2 regions of the Pseudomonas sp. 273 genome follow, and region 1 is predicted to be linked to the other one. Evidence: predicted binding sites of a transcription regulator. Region 1 holds the regulator's gene; the other holds the start of a gene.
The links. Region 1 encodes LexA, which represses DNA repair genes until DNA is damaged. Its sites were predicted from a motif close to CTGTNTNNNNANACAG; they were not measured.
Positions count from the first base shown of each region.

Region 2: a site for LexA is predicted at 2,845-2,860, ahead of imuA (translesion DNA synthesis-associated protein ImuA). Genes of this name have one in related genera too.

Region 1 covers NZ_CP116775.1:4,745,080-4,752,899, forward strand. Annotated here, with positions in the region: gene nagZ (beta-N-acetylhexosaminidase) at 1-224, opposite strand, end outside; gene PKO50_RS21585 (L,D-transpeptidase) at 235-759, opposite strand; gene PKO50_RS21590 (TetR/AcrR family transcriptional regulator) at 826-1,533, opposite strand; gene lexA (transcriptional repressor LexA) at 1,763-2,377, shown strand; gene sulA (SOS-induced cell division inhibitor SulA) at 2,389-2,862, shown strand; gene PKO50_RS21605 (hypothetical protein) at 2,875-3,108, opposite strand; gene PKO50_RS21610 (DUF6586 family protein) at 3,188-3,709, opposite strand; gene topA (type I DNA topoisomerase) at 3,776-6,385, opposite strand; gene PKO50_RS21620 (DUF1653 domain-containing protein) at 6,482-6,739, opposite strand; gene fadA (acetyl-CoA C-acyltransferase FadA) at 7,059-7,820, opposite strand, start outside.
Region 2 covers NZ_CP116775.1:2,799,852-2,807,671, reverse strand. Annotated here, with positions in the region: gene gorA (glutathione-disulfide reductase) at 1-968, opposite strand, end outside; gene PKO50_RS13290 (VOC family protein) at 1,055-1,486, shown strand; gene galU (UTP--glucose-1-phosphate uridylyltransferase GalU) at 1,677-2,516, opposite strand; gene imuA (translesion DNA synthesis-associated protein ImuA) at 2,915-3,532, shown strand; gene PKO50_RS13275 (DNA polymerase Y family protein) at 3,540-4,955, shown strand; gene PKO50_RS13270 (error-prone DNA polymerase) at 4,952-7,820, shown strand, end outside.

The DNA of each region.
Region 1 (7,820 bases):
AAGCCCTGGCGCAGGCGCTGCACCCGGCCGCCCTCCTGGTCCACCGCCAGCAGCAGGTCCGGGCGCAGGGCGCGGATGGCCGCGCAGAGTTCGCGCACCTGGCGCGGGTTTTCGATGTTGCGGGCAAAGATGATCAGCCCGCCCACTTCGGGGTGGCGCAGGATCCGGCGGTCCTCGGCGGTGAGCCAGGTGCCGCCGATGTCGAGCATCAGGGAGCCTTGCATGGGGAAATCCTTAACAGGGTTCGGCCGTGCGCCACTGCGGCTGCGGCGCTTCGTCGAGAAGCACGCGGCAGTGCAGCGGCACGCGCGGGAAAAGTTGCAGCAGGTCGGCGTTGCGCAGCCGCACGCAGCCATGGGACAGCGGCACGCCCATGGGTTCGCAGTCCGGCGTGCCGTGCAGGTAGATGTAGCGACGGAAGGTATCCACTTCGCCCAGGCGGTTGACGCCGGGCTCGCAGCCGCTCAGCCAGAGGATGCGGGTGAGGATCCAGTCGCGCCCGGGGAACGCCTCGTGCAGCGCCTGGCTCCAGACCTCGCCGGTCCAGCGCCGGCCGCGCAGCACCGCGCCGCACGGCAGGCCCTCGCCGATCTTCGCCCGCACCTGGTGCAGGCCGCGGGGCGTGCAGCCGGAGCCCTGGCGCTCGCCGGCGCCGTTGCGCGCGGTGGAGACCGGCAGGCGCAGCACCAGGCGCTGCGCGGCGAAGCCGTAGAGCGTCTGGTCGGCAAGGGAAATGTGCAGCAGGTCGAGATCGGGCATCGTCCGCCAGCGACAGCAGGAATGGCCCGCTACTTTAGCCGATCGGCCGGGGCAGGCCCAGCGCGGTCAGACCTTGGCCGGCGCCGGGACCTTGCTGCGCGGCTTGAGCTGGGCGCCGGCCAGGGACGGGTCGCTCACCCCGCTGTCGGCGCGCATGCCGGCAGCGAGGAAGGGCACCATCAGGCGCATCACCTGCTCGATGGAGGTGTTCACCCCGAAGTCGGTCTCGGCCATGGCGCGCAGCGCCTTGATCCCCGACATGCTGAAGGCGGCGGCGCCGAGCATGAAGTGCACGCGCCAGAACAGCTCGATGGGCGGCAGCCGCGGCGCGGCCTCGTTCACCAGCTGCATGTAGCGGCGGAACACCTTGCCGTAGACTTCCTCGAGGTACTTGCGCAGGTGCCCCTGGCTCTGGCTGAAGGCCAGGCCCAGCAGGCGCATGAAGATAGACAGGTCGTTGCCGCTGCGCGGCTTCACCGCCATGGCCTGCACCACCAGCAGTTCGAGCAGTTCCTCGAGGCTGGCGCGTGGCCCGTCGGGCTTGGCCTGGCGACGGTCCAGTTCCTTTTCCAGGCTGGCGCAGAAGGGCCCGAGGAAGCGCGAGAAGACCGCCTGGATCAGCGCCTTCTTCGAGCCGAAGTGGTAGTTCACCGCCGCCAGGTTGACCCCGGCCTTGCTGGTGATCAGACGCAACGAGGTCTCGGCGAAGCCTTTTTCCGCGAACAGCTGCTCCGCAGCATCGAGGATACGTTCGACGGTTTCCGACTGGGCCATGGATGAATCCACCTGACAAACACTTGTTTGAAACTTACGTTTCACAGCAATCCATTGTCAAGCCTGGCACGGGGGATTGTTGCGGATTTTCAGGCAATACGACGAACGATACCAGCGGGACGTTGGCCGAATCCGCCGAATTACCACCCCGCCCGACGAAATAATTCGTTGCCAGCGGCCGACCACTGTATATAATTCCAGCAACTGTACAAAAAGACAGAGTAGGGACATGCAGAAGCTGACGCCGCGCCAAGCCGAGATCCTCGCCTTCATCAAGCGTTGCCTGGAAGACAACGGCTACCCGCCCACGCGCGCCGAGATCGCCCAGGAGCTCGGCTTCAAGTCGCCCAACGCCGCCGAGGAGCACCTCAAGGCCCTGGCCCGCAAGGGCGCCATCGAGATGACCCCGGGCGCCTCGCGCGGCATCCGCATTCCCGGCTTCGAACCCAAGGCCGCGGCCAACGAGGACGAGCTGCCGATCATCGGCCGCGTCGCCGCCGGCGCGCCGATCCTCGCCGAGCAGAACGTCGAGGACGCCTGCCGCATCAACCCCACCTTCTTCAACCCGCGCGCCGACTACCTGCTGCGCGTACGCGGGCAGAGCATGAAGGACGTCGGCATCCTCGACGGCGACCTGCTCGCCGTGCACGTCACCCGCGAGGCGCGCAACGGCCAGATCGTCGTCGCCCGCCTCGGCGAGGAAGTCACGGTGAAGCGCTTCAAGCGCGAGGGCAGCAAGGTCTGGCTGCTCGCCGAGAACCCCGAGTTCGCCCCCATCGAGGTCGACCTCGAGGAACAGGAACTGATCATCGAAGGCTTGAGCGTCGGCGTCATCCGCCGCTGACAGGAGGCACCATGCAGTATCCCCAGCCGCTGGACCTGCCCCAACTGCCGCTGTTCCAGGAGGCGCTCTGGGCCAACGCCGAAGAGCCCCTGCTGGCCCAGCTGGCGGAACCGGACACCACCGAGGACGAAGCCTTCAGCGAACTGTCGCTGCGCGGCCTGCCGGGCCACTGCCAAAGCCTGCTGGCGCCCATCCTGCGCGAACTCAGCGAAGAACAGGATGCCCGCTGGCTGACGCTGATCGCCCCGCCGGCCAGCCTCACCCACGACTGGCTGCGCAAGGCCGGGCTGAACCGCGAGCGCATCCTGCTGCTGCCGGCCCGCGACCAGGCGTCCGCCCTGAGCCTGGCCTGCGAGGCGCTGCGCCTGGGCCACAGCCACACGGTGGTCAGTTGGCTGCCGGCGCTCAACGGCCGGACGCGCGCGCAACTGTCCCGCGCGGCACTCGCCGGGCAGGCGCAGAGCCTGAATATCCGTCTGGGGTAGAAAAGAAGGGAATCAGTGCAGGACGCGCGGGCCGTCCTGCTCGACCTCGCCGCCTTCGGCGAGGCGGCCGGCCAGTTGCACGCCGACGTTGAACATCGCCTTGGCGATCTCGATGTGCTGGCCCTGCAGGAAGCCCTTGGCGTCGTTGGAGAACTCCAGGGTCACCAGCGCCTCCTCGTCCTCCGCGCGGCGCAGTACGATGCGGCCATCGGGCAGTTCAACGATTTCCAGGAATGAGGTCGGCATGGCTAGGTTCTCTCACAGCAGAACGGCCATTGTAACAGCGATGACCGCCCTACCCTAGCCCGCCGACTTACGGCTTGCATCAGAGTTCGGTCAGTGCCCCGCGGAAACGCAGCACCATTTCCTTCAGCGACTTGCGCCAGGCTTCCAGCTCGGCATTGCCCAGGGCCTGCGGCGCCTCGTCGTCCAGACTGACGGCCTGGATCAGCGGCTGGGTCGGGTCGACCTTGGCCTTGCGCGGCTCGCGCGGCGGCTGGAACAGCTCGGCGTAGGCGGCCAGCAATTGCGCCAGCCAGGTTTCCGGCTGCTGCGCCAGTTCCACCAGCTCGGCCAGTTCCGGGCTCGGCGAGGCCGCCAGCACCTCGGCGTTGAGCAGCAGCTCGACGCGCGGCGCATTGGCCTCGGGCAGGCGGTAGTAGCCGGCGATCTCGTGGGCCACGCCCAGCACCGCGCCGTACAGGTGGAACAGCGCCGCCTCGCGCTCGGCCTGGACCTGCGCCTGGGCGTTCATCGGCCGCACCTCTTCCGCCTTGCGCCAGGCTTCCAGGGCCAGGCCGGCGAAATACAGCTTCTGGTTGGTGCGGGTGTAGAGTTCCTGAGCCATCAGCGCGCCCTCATGCGGTCACTCGGCAGTATATGCGCGCCCCGCCTGCGCGGGGCGCGCCGCCCATCAGCGCTTGTCCTCGACCTTCCACTTGCCGCCGTCGAAGAAGGCGCGCCAGCCGGTGGGCTTGCCGTCCACCTCGGACTGCACGTACTGCTCCTTGGTCTTGCGGCTGAAGCGGATCACCGCCGGGCGGCCGTCCGGGTCCTTCTGCGGCGCGGCGAGCAGGAAGTGGTACTTCGGATCCAGCTCGTCCTTGTGCGGCACCAGTTCGCTCACCAGGGGCGCGCGGGTCTCGCGGTTCTTGGGGAACTGGCTGGCGGCCAGGAACAGGCCGGAAGCGCCGTCGCGCAGCACGTAGACGTCGTCGACCTTCTCGCACTTGAGCTCGGGCATGCGGATGGCGTCCATCTTCGGCGGTGCCGGCTCGCCATTCTTCAGCAGCTTGCGGGTGTTCTTGCAGGTCGGGTTGGTGCAGCCGAAGAACTTGCCGAAGCGGCCGGTCTTGAGCTGCATCTGGCTGCCGCACTTGTCGCATTCCAGGCTCGGGCCCTCGTAGCCCTTGATGCGGTACTGGCCTTCCTCGATCTCGTAGCCCGGGCAATCCGGGTTGTTGCCGCAGATGTGCAGCTTGTGCTTCTCGTCCAGCAGGTAGGCGTCCATCGCCGTGCTGCAGATCGGGCAGCGGTGCTTGCCGCGCAGCACGCGGGACTCGGACTCGCCCTCGTCGTCCGCGGCGATCTCGTCACCGGGGATGAGGTTGATGGTCGCCTTGCAGCGCTCCTTCGGCGGCAGGCTGTAGCCGGAGCAGCCGAGGAACACGCCGGTGGAGGCGGTGCGGATCATCATCGGCCGGCCGCACTCGCGGCAGGGGATGCTGGTCAGGGTCGGCTGGTTGGCGCGCATGCCCTTGTCGCTGACCTCGGCCACCTCGAGCTTCTTCTTGAAGTCGCCGTAGAACTCGTCGAGCAGGTGCTTCCAGTCGCGCTCGCCCTGGGCCACGTCATCGAGGTGCTCTTCCATGCCGGCGGTGAAGCCGTAGTCCATCAGGTTGGAGAAGCTCTCGTTGAGGCGGTCGGTGACGATGTCGCCCATCTTCTCGGCGTAGAAGCGGCGGTTGTGGGTGGTGACGTAGCCGCGTTCCTGGATGGTCGAAATGATCGCCGCGTAGGTCGATGGGCGGCCGATGCCGCGCTTCTCCAGCTCCTTGACCAGGCTGGCTTCGGAATAACGCGCCGGCGGCTTGGTGAAGTGCTGGCTGGGGTCGAGCTTGAGCAGCTTCATCGCCTCGCCCTGGGCCATGTCCGGCAGCACGTCGTCCTCGCCCGGCTTGTTCTGCTGCGGCAGCACCCTGGTGTAGCCGTCGAACTTGAGGATGCGGCCCTTGGCGCGCAGCTCGAAGTCACCAGCGGCGACGCTGACGGTGGTGGACAGGTATTCGGCCGGCGGCATCTGGCAGGCCACGAACTGGCGCCAGATCAGGTCGTAGAGGCGCTCGGCGTCGCGCTCCATGCCCGACAGCTGGGTCGGGCGCAGGTTGACGTCGGACGGACGAATCGCTTCGTGCGCCTCCTGGGCGCCTTCCTTGCTGGAATAGAAGTTCGGCTTGGCCGGCAGGTATTTCTTGCCGAACTCGCCATCGATGAAGCCGCGCACCATGTCGATGGCGTCGGCCGACAGGTTGGTCGAGTCGGTACGCATGTAGGTGATGTAGCCGGCCTCGTAGAGGCGCTGGGCCATCATCATGGTCTTCTTCACACCGAAGCCCAGGCGGTTGCTCGCAGCCTGCTGCAGGGTCGAGGTGATGAAGGGCGCCGAGGGCCGGCTGGAGGTCGGCTTGTCCTCGCGCTTGGCCACGCTGTAGCTGGAGGCCTTGAGCTTCTCCAGGGCGGCCATGGCCTGGGCTTCGTTCAGCGGCTTGAAGGCTTCGCCCTTCTCGCGCACCACTTCGAAGCGGGCCTTCTCGCCGCGCGGGGTGTTCAGGTCGGCGTGGATTTCCCAGTATTCCTCGGGGACGAAGGCGCGGATCTCGCGCTCACGCTCCACCACCAGCTTCACCGCCACCGACTGCACGCGGCCGGCGGACAGGCCGCGAGCGATCTTGGACCACAGCAGCGGCGAGACCATGTAGCCCACCACGCGGTCGAGGAAGCGCCGCGCCTGCTGGGCGTTGACGCGGTTGATGTCCAGCTCGCCGGGCTGCGAGAAGGCCTCCTGGATGGCCTTCTTGGTGATCTCGTTGAAGACCACGCGCTTGTAGCGGCTGTCGTCGCCGCCGATGGCCTCGCGCAGGTGCCAGGCGATGGCCTCCCCTTCGCGGTCCAAGTCGGTTGCGAGGTAGATGGTGTCGGCATCCTTGGCCAGGCGGCGCAGTTCGTCGATCACCTTCTCCTTGCCGGGCAGGATCTCGTACTTGGCCTTCCAGCCATGCTCCGGGTCCACGCCCATGCGGGTGAACAGCTGGCGCTTGGCCTTTTCCTTCGGCGACAGCGCAGGGGCTTCGGCGGCGCTCTTGCGAGCCTTGGCCGCGGCCGGCTCCTTGGCACTGGACGATCCGCTGGTGGGCAGGTCGCGAATGTGGCCGATGCTCGACTTCACCACGTACTGGTTGCCCAGGTACTTGTTGATGGTCTTGGCCTTGGCCGGTGATTCCACGATGACCAGCGATTTACCCATGGATCGGAAGATTCCTGCTTCGAGAAGGTGAATATAAGGAGGGAGGCGCCCGGAACGGCACCGCTATATATAGTGGCGGTCCGTCCAAGGTCAAGCTCAGGATTCCCTGGAACCGACCTGGGTCAATCCCAGCGGGTCGCTTTCGGGCGTTACCAGAGCAAAGCGCGGAACCAGCTCGCCGTCCACCTCCACCGCTTCGGTGAACATGCCCAGCGGGCGTACCCACAGGCCGAATTCGCCGTACAGCGCCTGGTAGACCACCAGGGTCTCCTCGCTCTCCGAATGCCGCGCCACGCCCAGCACGCGGTAGTGCTGGCCCTTGTAGTGACGGTACAGGCCGGTCTGCAGTTCCATACGCTGCCCTCCTCGACGAAAAAAGCCGCGATTCTCCGGTGCCGGGGCGCGCCAGGCAATCCCCCGTTCCGGAAAAACGAAAGCCGGGGCACAGGGCCCCGGCTCGTCCACCTGCGAAAGCTTAGAATCTGTTCACGATCTCGCGAGCTAGCGCAGAACAAGGCGCAACGACCAACGGGAGTAACAGCCGAAGGCTGGCCCGAAGGGCGAGCGCAGCGAGTCAAACAGGCGAGGAAGCGCAGTTTAGTCCACTAAATGAGCATTGCTCGCCTGTTTTTAACGCAGTTATGCCGACGCGCAGCAGATCGTGGGCAGGTTCTTAGACGCGTTCGAAGATGGTGGTGATACCCTGGCCGAGGCCCACGCACATGGTGGACACGCCCAGGGTGCCGCCGTTCTGCTTCATCACGTTCAGCAGGGTGCCGGAAATACGCGCACCGGAGCAGCCGAACGGGTGGCCCAGGGCGATGGCGCCGCCATGCAGGTTGACCTTCTCGTCCATCTTGTCGAGCAGCTTGAGGTCCTTCAGCACCGGCAGGGCCTGGGCGGCGAAGGCTTCGTTGAGCTCGACGAAGTCGATGTCGGCGATGGTCAGGCCGGCGCGCTTGAGCGCCTTGTTGGTCGACGGAACCGGGCCATAGCCCATGATCGCCGGATCGACGCCCGCCACGGCCATGGCGCGGACCACGGCCATCGGCTGGATGCCCAGGTCCTTGGCGCGCTGGGCGCTCATGACGATCATGCAGGAAGCGCCGTCGGTGATCTGCGAGGAAGTGCCCGCGGTCACGGTGCCGCCTTTCGGGTTGAACGCCGGCTTCAGCGAGGCCAGGCCTTCCAGGGTGGTTTCCGGACGAATGGTCTCGTCGAAGTCGAAGACCTTCAGGAAGCCGTTCTCGTCATACCCTTCCATCGGGATGATCTCGTCCTTGAACTTGCCTTCCTGGGTGGCCTTCCACGCCAGCTGGTGCGAACGCACGCCGAACTTGTCCTGGGCCTCGCGGGTGATGCCGTGCATCTTGCCGAGCATCTCCGCGGTCAGGCCCATCATGCCGGAGGCCTTGGCGGCGTACAGCGACAGGTG
Region 2 (7,820 bases), 1.9 Mb from region 1:
TGGCGGGCCACCGCCATGCCCTCGGCCAGGGCCACCGGGGTCAGCTGCACGCGGCCGATGACGTCGCCGATGGCGCGGATCGACGGCTCGCTGGTGCGGTAGGCCTCATCGACCTTGACGAACCCCTTGTCGTCCAGCGCCACCTCGACGTTCTCCAGCCCCAGGCCGTCGAGCATCGGCCGGCGGCCGGTGGCGTAGAACACGCAGTCGGCCTCCAGCAGGCGGCCGTCCCTGAGGGTCGCCAGCAGGCTGCCGTCGGCCTGCTTGTCGATGCGCGCGATGTCGGCGTTGAACTGCAGGTCCAGGCCCTTCTTCGTCAGCTCGTCACGCAGGTGCTCGCGCACGCTGCGGTCGAAGCCGCGCAGGAACAGCTCGCGGCGGTACAGCAGGGTGGTCTGCGCGCCCAGGCCATGGAAGATGGAGGCGAACTCCACGGCGATGTAGCCGCCGCCCACCACCAGCACCCGGCGCGGCAGCTGCGGCAGGAAGAAGGCCTCCTGGGAGGTGATGACGTGTTCCTTGCCGGGGATGTCCGGCACCTGGGGCCAGCCACCGGTGGCGATGAGGATGTTGGCGGCGCGCAGGCGCTGGCCGTCCACTTCCACGGTATGGGCGTCGACCAGGCGCGCGTGGCCTTCGAGCAGGGTCACCCCGCTGCTCACCAGCAGGTTGCGGTAGATGCCGTTGAGGCGGTGGATCTCGCGGTTCTTGTTGGCGATCAGGGTCGGCCAGTCGAAGCGCGCCTCACCCAGGCTCCAGCCGAAGCCGGCGGCCTGCTCGAAGTCCTCGTGGAAGTGCGCGCCGTACACCAGCAGTTTCTTCGGCACGCAACCGACGTTCACGCAGGTGCCGCCCAGGTAGCGGCTCTCGGCCACCGCCACGCGCGCGCCGAACCCCGCGGCGAACCGCGCGGCACGCACGCCGCCGGAACCCGCACCAATCACGAACAGGTCGAAATCGAAAGCCATCGTCGTTCTCCACTGGCAGATGCCCGGCAGCATACCTCATCGCCGCTGGCCTATCCTGCCAGCAGAGCCCACAGGAGGAAGCCGCCATGCGCCCGTCCCTGACCCACCTGGCCCTGCACGTACCGGACCTGGAGGCCTGCATCGCCTTCTACGAACGCTTCTGCGGCATGCGCGTGATCCACCAGCGCGAGGGCAAGGGCTCGCGCATCGTGTGGATGGCCGAGCAGGGCAAGGAGCACCAGTTCATCTTCGTCATCATGCCCGGCGGCGAGGCCCGCCACCTGGCCAGCGACGACTACAGCCACTTCGGCTTCGCGGTGGACAGCCACGAGAAGGTCGATGCCATCGCCGCCGAGGCCGAACGCGCCGGCTGCCTGATCTGGCCGCCGCGCCAGGAGCCCTACCCCGTCGGTTATTACTGTGGCGTTCGTGACCCTGCAGGAAATTACGTGGAGTTCAGCTACGGCCAACCACTGGGGCCGGGCTCGGAAGAAATGCCGATTCCATCGTCGCTGTAGACGCCGAGCCGTAGGGCGCATAACGCCTCCAGCGTTATCCGCCGCTTTCGCAAGGCAACGGCGGATAACCGCGAACGGTTATTCGCCCTACGGCAGCCCCCCGCTCCGAAAGCGTGCGGCCCACGCGAACGGCGGAAACGAAGAAGCCACCCGCAGGTGGCTTCTTCGACGTACCGGGAACGCGCCGGGATTACCAGGCCTTGCCGGTCTTGTAGAGGTTCTCGTAGCAGAAGTTGGTCGCCTCGATGTAGCCCTCGGCGCTACCGCAGTCGAAGCGCTTGCCCTTGAACTTGTAGGCCAGCACGCAGCCGTCCTGGGCCTGCTTCATCAGGGCGTCGGTGATCTGGATCTCGCCACCCTTGCCCGGCTCGGTCTGCTCGATCAGCTCGAAGATGTCCGGGGTCAGGATGTAGCGGCCGATGATCGCCAGGTTCGACGGCGCCTCTTCCGGCTTGGGCTTCTCGACCATGTTGTTCACGCGGTAGATGTCGTCGCGGATCATCTCGCCGGCGATCACACCGTACTTGTTGGTCTCTTCCGGCGGCACTTCCTGGATGGCCACGATGGAGCAGCGGAACTGGTTGTACAGCTTGACCATCTGCTTCAGGACGCTGTCGCCTTCCAGGTTCAGGCAGAGGTCGTCGGCCAGGACCACGGCGAAGGGCTCGTCGCCGATCAGCGGGCGACCGGTGAGGATGGCGTGGCCCAGGCCCTTCATCTCGATCTGACGGGTGTAGGAGAAGGTGCACTCGTCGATCAGGCGGCGGATACCGACCAGGTACTTTTCCTTGTCGGTGTTGCGGATCTGGGTTTCCAGCTCGTAGCTGATGTCGAAATGGTCTTCCAGCGAACGCTTGCCGCGGCCGGTGACAATGCCGATCTCCGACAGCCCGGCTTCCAGCGCCTCTTCGACGCCGTACTGGATCAGCGGCTTGTTGACGATCGGCAGCATTTCCTTGGGCATGGCCTTGGTGGCCGGGAGGAAGCGGGTGCCGTAGCCGGCAGCCGGGAACAGACATTTCTTGATCATGGAAGTCCTTCGACATGAACGAGGGTGTGAATGGCGCGCAGTCTAATGAGCCCGCGTGCGGCTTACAATGCCCACGCTGCGCGCCCGCCAGCGGAGGCGCAGGCCCGTCGGCGATGGGCAACGGCTAGTCAGACCGCCGCGGCGCCGGCAAGTTCGGTCGATACTGGCAAAAAGTCAGCACTGGTACCTTCGGCGACCGTCTGTCGGCTCCATCCTACGCACTCTGAAGGGCGCCGACAGAGCCCGTGCTGACCTGGCTCAGTCTTCCGGCGGATCGTCGCGGCGTAGCGAACCGGTCGTATTGACCGGATGGGGGCGAGACCAGATACTGTATCTTCATACAGTATTCGGGATTTCATCTTGCTCTACCTCCCCTCTTCCCATCACAGGTGCCAACCATGGGCGTCGCCGTAGACCTGGGCGCGCTGCTCGACCAGCGACGCGTCTGGAAGGGCCAGGCCGGCACCACGCCCAGCGCAGCCCAGCCCACCGGCCATGCCCGGCTGGACGCCCTGCTGCCGGGCGGTGGTTGGCCAGAGGCGGCGCTGAGCGAGATCCTCCACGCCGCCGAGGGTATCGGCGAGCTGCAGTTGCTCTGGCCGACCCTGGCGCGCCTGAGCGCGGCCGGCGAGCGCGTGGTGCTGGTGGCGCCGCCGCACATCCCCTATCCCCGCGCCTGGCTGGAGGCGGGCGTCGAGTTGCAGCACCTGGCCTGGGTCGAGGCCAGTGGCCGCGATGCGCTCTGGGCGACCGAGCAATGCCTGCGCTCGGGCTGCTGCGGCGCCGTGCTGTGCTGGCCGCAGCAGGCCGACGACCGTGCCCTGCGCCGCCTGCAGGTGGCGGCGGAAAGCGGCCAGACCCTGGCCTTCGCCTTCCGCCCGCTGCGCGAGGCGTACAACCCCTCGCCGGCCGCGCTGCGCCTGGCCGTCGAAACCCGCCCGGCGCAACTGCGGGTGCTCAAGTGCCGTGGCGGCCTGGCCCCGGCCAGCCCCCTGCCGCTGGCCGCCCTGCACTGAGGTCGCCATGCGCTGGGCCTGCATTCTCCTGCCACAGCTGGCCATGGACGCCGCCCTGCGCCAGCGCAGCGATCCCGAGGCGCCCCTCGCCCTGCTAGCCGGCCCGCCACAACGGCGCGTGCTGCAGGCGGTCAACCCGGCGGCCCGCCGGCTCGGCCTGCGCCCCGGCCTGTCGCTGACCGCGGCACGCGCCCTGTGCCGCGACTTCGACTGCGCCGAGTACGACCTGGCCGCCATCCAGCGCAGCCAGGACCTGCTCGCCGCCTGGGCCTACGGCTTCAGCTCCCAGGTCAGCCAGCACTACCCGCGCGCGCTGCTGCTGGAGGTCGCCTCCAGCCTGGCGCTGTTCGGCCCCTGGCCACGCTTCGAGGCCCGCCTGCGCGAGGAACTGCGGGCCCTGGGCTTCAGCCACCGCATCGGCGTGGCGCCCACCCCCGCGGCCGCGCGGGTACTGGTCAACGCCGGTGACGGCCTGGTGGTGGAACACCCGGAAGCCCTGCGCAGCGTCCTCGGGCGCCTGCCCCTGGAGCGCTGCGGGCTACCCCGGGAAAGCGTGGCCAGCCTGGCGCGCATGGGCCTGCGCAGCCTGCAGCAACTGCTCGCCATGCCCCGCGACGGCCTGGCTCGGCGTTTTCCGGCGGAACTGCTGCGGCAGGTCGACAACCTGCTCGGCCAGCGGTCGCTGGCCCTGGACTTCTACCGGCCACCGGAACGCTTCGAGAGCCGCATCGAGCTGAATTTCGACGTCGAATCGACCCAGGCCCTGCTCTTCCCCCTGCGCCGCCTGACCGGCGACCTCGCCGCCTTCCTCGCCGGGCGCGACAGCGGCGTGCAGCGCTTCGAGCTGTACCTGGAGCACCACGGCCGCGGCGAAACCTGCATGCCGGTCGGCCTGCTCAGCGCCGAGCGCGAGCCGGCCATGCTCTTCGAGCTGAGCCGCGGCCGCCTGGAACAGCTGCAACTGCCCGCCGCGGTACAGGCCGTGCGCCTGCAGGCCGACGACCTGCCGCCCTTCGCCCCCGGGCTACGCCAGCTGTTCGACGAGCGCCCGCAGCAGACGCAGCCCTGGGAACAGCTGCGCGAACGCCTGCGCGCGCGCCTGGGCGACGATGCCGTGCACGGCCTGGGGGCCCTCGCCGAGCACCGCCCGGAACAGGCCTGGCAACCCCGGGAAAGCCCGCGCGCCCTCCCCCTGCCGCCCTGCGGGCCGCGCCCCGGCTGGTTGCTGCGGCAGCCACAGGCGCTGCGCGAAAGCCTGCCCCGGGTGCTCGCCGGGCCGGAGCGCATCGAGTCCGGCTGGTGGGATGGCGCGGACATGCGCCGCGACTACTACCGGGTGCAGACCCGCGCCGGCCAGCAGGCCTGGGTCTACCGCGAGGTCGGCAGCGAGGGGCCGTGGCTGATCCACGGCTGGTTCGCATGACCCCGGCCTACGCCGAGCTGCACTGCCTGTCGAACTTCAGCTTCCAGCGCGGTGCCTCCAGCGCCCATGAACTCTCCGAGCGCGCCGCACGCCTGGGCTACCGCGCCCTGGCCATCACCGACGAATGCAGCCTGGCCGGCATCGTCCGCGCCTGGCAGGCGGCGAAGGCATTCGAGCTGGCGCTGATCGTCGGCAGCGAGGTGCGCATCGAGGCCGGCCCCAAGCTGGTCCTGCTGGCCGAGAACCTCGCCGGCTACCAGAACCTCTGCCGGCTCATCACCCACGCCCGGCGCCGCGCCGACAAGGGCAGCTACCGCCTGCTGCGCGAGGACCTGGAAGCCGACCTGGAAGGCCTGCTGGCGATCTGGCTGCCCGACACGGCAGCGGATACGGATGGCGCCTGGCTGCGCGAACGCTTCCCGCAACGCCTCTGGCTGGGCGTCGGGCTGCACCGCGGCGCGGACGACAGTGCCCGCCTGCAGGCCCTGCTGGCCCAGGCCGCCCGCCATGGCATCGCCGCCGTGGCCTGCGGCGACGTGCACATGCACAGCCGCGGCCGCCGGGCCCTGCAGGACTGCATGACGGCCATCCGTCACCACCTGCCGGTCAGCGAGGCCGGCGCCCACCTGTTCCCCAACGGCGAACGCCACTTGCGCCCGCGGGAAGTGCTGGCCGAGCTGTATCCGGCGCAGTTGCTGGAGGAGACGCTACGGATCGCGGGGCGTTGCAGTTTCGAACTCCGCCAGCTACGCGAGCTCTATCAGTACCCTCGCGAACTCGTGCCCGCAGGGCATACGCCTACCACCTGGCTGCGTGAGCTGACTGAAAAGGGTCTGCTGCGCCGCTGGCCGGAAGGCGGCTGCGGAGCAGAGGTGCGCAAACAGATCGAATACGAACTGGCATTGATCGCCGAGCTCGGCTACGACAACTACTTCTTGACTGTCCACGACATAGTCGCCTTTGCCCGCAGTCAGCACATCCTCTGCCAAGGCCGGGGTTCGGCGGCCAACTCCGCGGTGTGCTTCGCCCTGGGGATCACCGAGCTGAATCCGTCCCAGGGTACCCTGCTGTTCGAACGCTTCATCTCCCGCGAGCGCAACGAGCCGCCGGATATCGACGTCGACTTCGAGCACGAACGCCGCGAGGAGGTCATCCAGTACGTGTTTCGTCACTATGGCCGCTCGCGCGCGGCGCTGACTGCTGTTGTCAGTACCTACCACAGCGCCGGCGCAATTCGCGACATAGCCAAGGCCTTGGGCCTACCGCCCGACCAGGTAAATGCCCTGGCCGACTGCTGCGGGCGCTGGAGCGACGAAGACCCGCCGCAGGATCGCCTGAGCGAAGGTGGTTTCGATCCGGACAGTCCGGTGCTTCGCCGAGTGCTGGCACTGACCCGCGAGCTGATCGGCTTTCCCCGCCACCTGTCGCAGCATCCGGGTGGTTTCGTGATTTCCCAGCATCCCCTGGAAACCCTGGTGCCGGTGGAAAATGCCGCCATGCCCGAACGCACCCTGATCCAATGGGACAAGGACGACCTGGATGCGGTAGGCCTGCTGAAAGTCGACGTGCTTGCCCTGGGCATGCTCAGCGCGTTGCGACGCTGCTTCGACCTGATCGCGGACTATCGCGGCAAGCGCTGGACCCTTGCCGAGCTGCCGCAGGACTGCCCGGAAACCTACGCGATGATCAGCCGTGCAGACACCATCGGGGTGTTCCAGATCGAATCCCGGGCGCAGATGGCCATGTTGCCGCGGCTAAAGCCCGAGAACTTCTACGACCTGGTGATCGAAGTCGCCATCGTCCGCCCAGGGCCGATCCAGGGTGACATGGTGCATCCTTACCTGCGCCGCAGAAACAAGGAAGAACCGGTCGTGTATCCGCACGAAGAACTCATCCCGGTCTTCAAGCGCACGCTCGGTGTCCCGCTGTTCCAAGAGCAGGTCATGCAACTGGCGATCATCGCCGCCAAGTACACCCCGGGTGAGGCCGACGAACTGCGCCGCTGCATGGCCGCCTGGAAGCGTCACGGGGGCCTGGAGCCACATCGCCAGCGGCTGTTCGAACGCATGAGCGCCAAGGGCTATACCGAGGACTACATCAAGCGCATCTTCGAACAGATAAAGGGCTTCGGCAGCTACGGCTTCCCCGAATCCCATGCCGCCAGCTTCGCCCTGCTCACCTATGCCAGCAGTTGGCTGAAGTGCCACGAGCCGGCAGCCTTCGCCTGCGCCCTGGTCAACAGCTGGCCGATGGGTTTCTACAGCCCCGACCAGGTGCTGCAGGATGCCCGCCGCCACGGCATCGAGGTGCTGCCGGTGGACGTGCGCTACAGCCACTGGGACTGCAGCCTGGAGGATAAGGGCGAGGCACAGCCGGCGATCCGCCTGGGGCTGCGCATGGTCCGCGGCTTCCGCGAGGAGTTGGCCCAGCGCATCGTCCAGGCCCGCGAGCGGCGGGCTTTCGAAAGCGTCGAGGACCTCAGCTACCGGGCCGGCCTGGACGCCGCGGCCCGCGAGCGCCTGGCCGACGCCGGCGCCCTGCGCGGCCTGGCCGGGCATCGCCACCGGGCGCGCTGGGCCGTGGCCGGGGTGGAACCGCAGCTACCGCTGTTCGCCGGCCAAGACGCCATGGCGGAGGCCGCGGTGAGCCTGCCGTTGCCCAGCCTGGGCGAGGAAATGCTCACCGACTACGCCAGCCTGGGCACCACCCTAGGCCCACACCCGCTGCGCCTGCTGCGCGGCCAGTTGAAAGCGTTGCGCTGCCGCAGCTCCCGCGAGCTGCCCGGCCTGGAGCACGGCCGGCCACTCAGCGTCGCCGGGCTGGTGATCGGTCGGCAGCGGCCGCAGACCGCCAGCGGCGTCACCT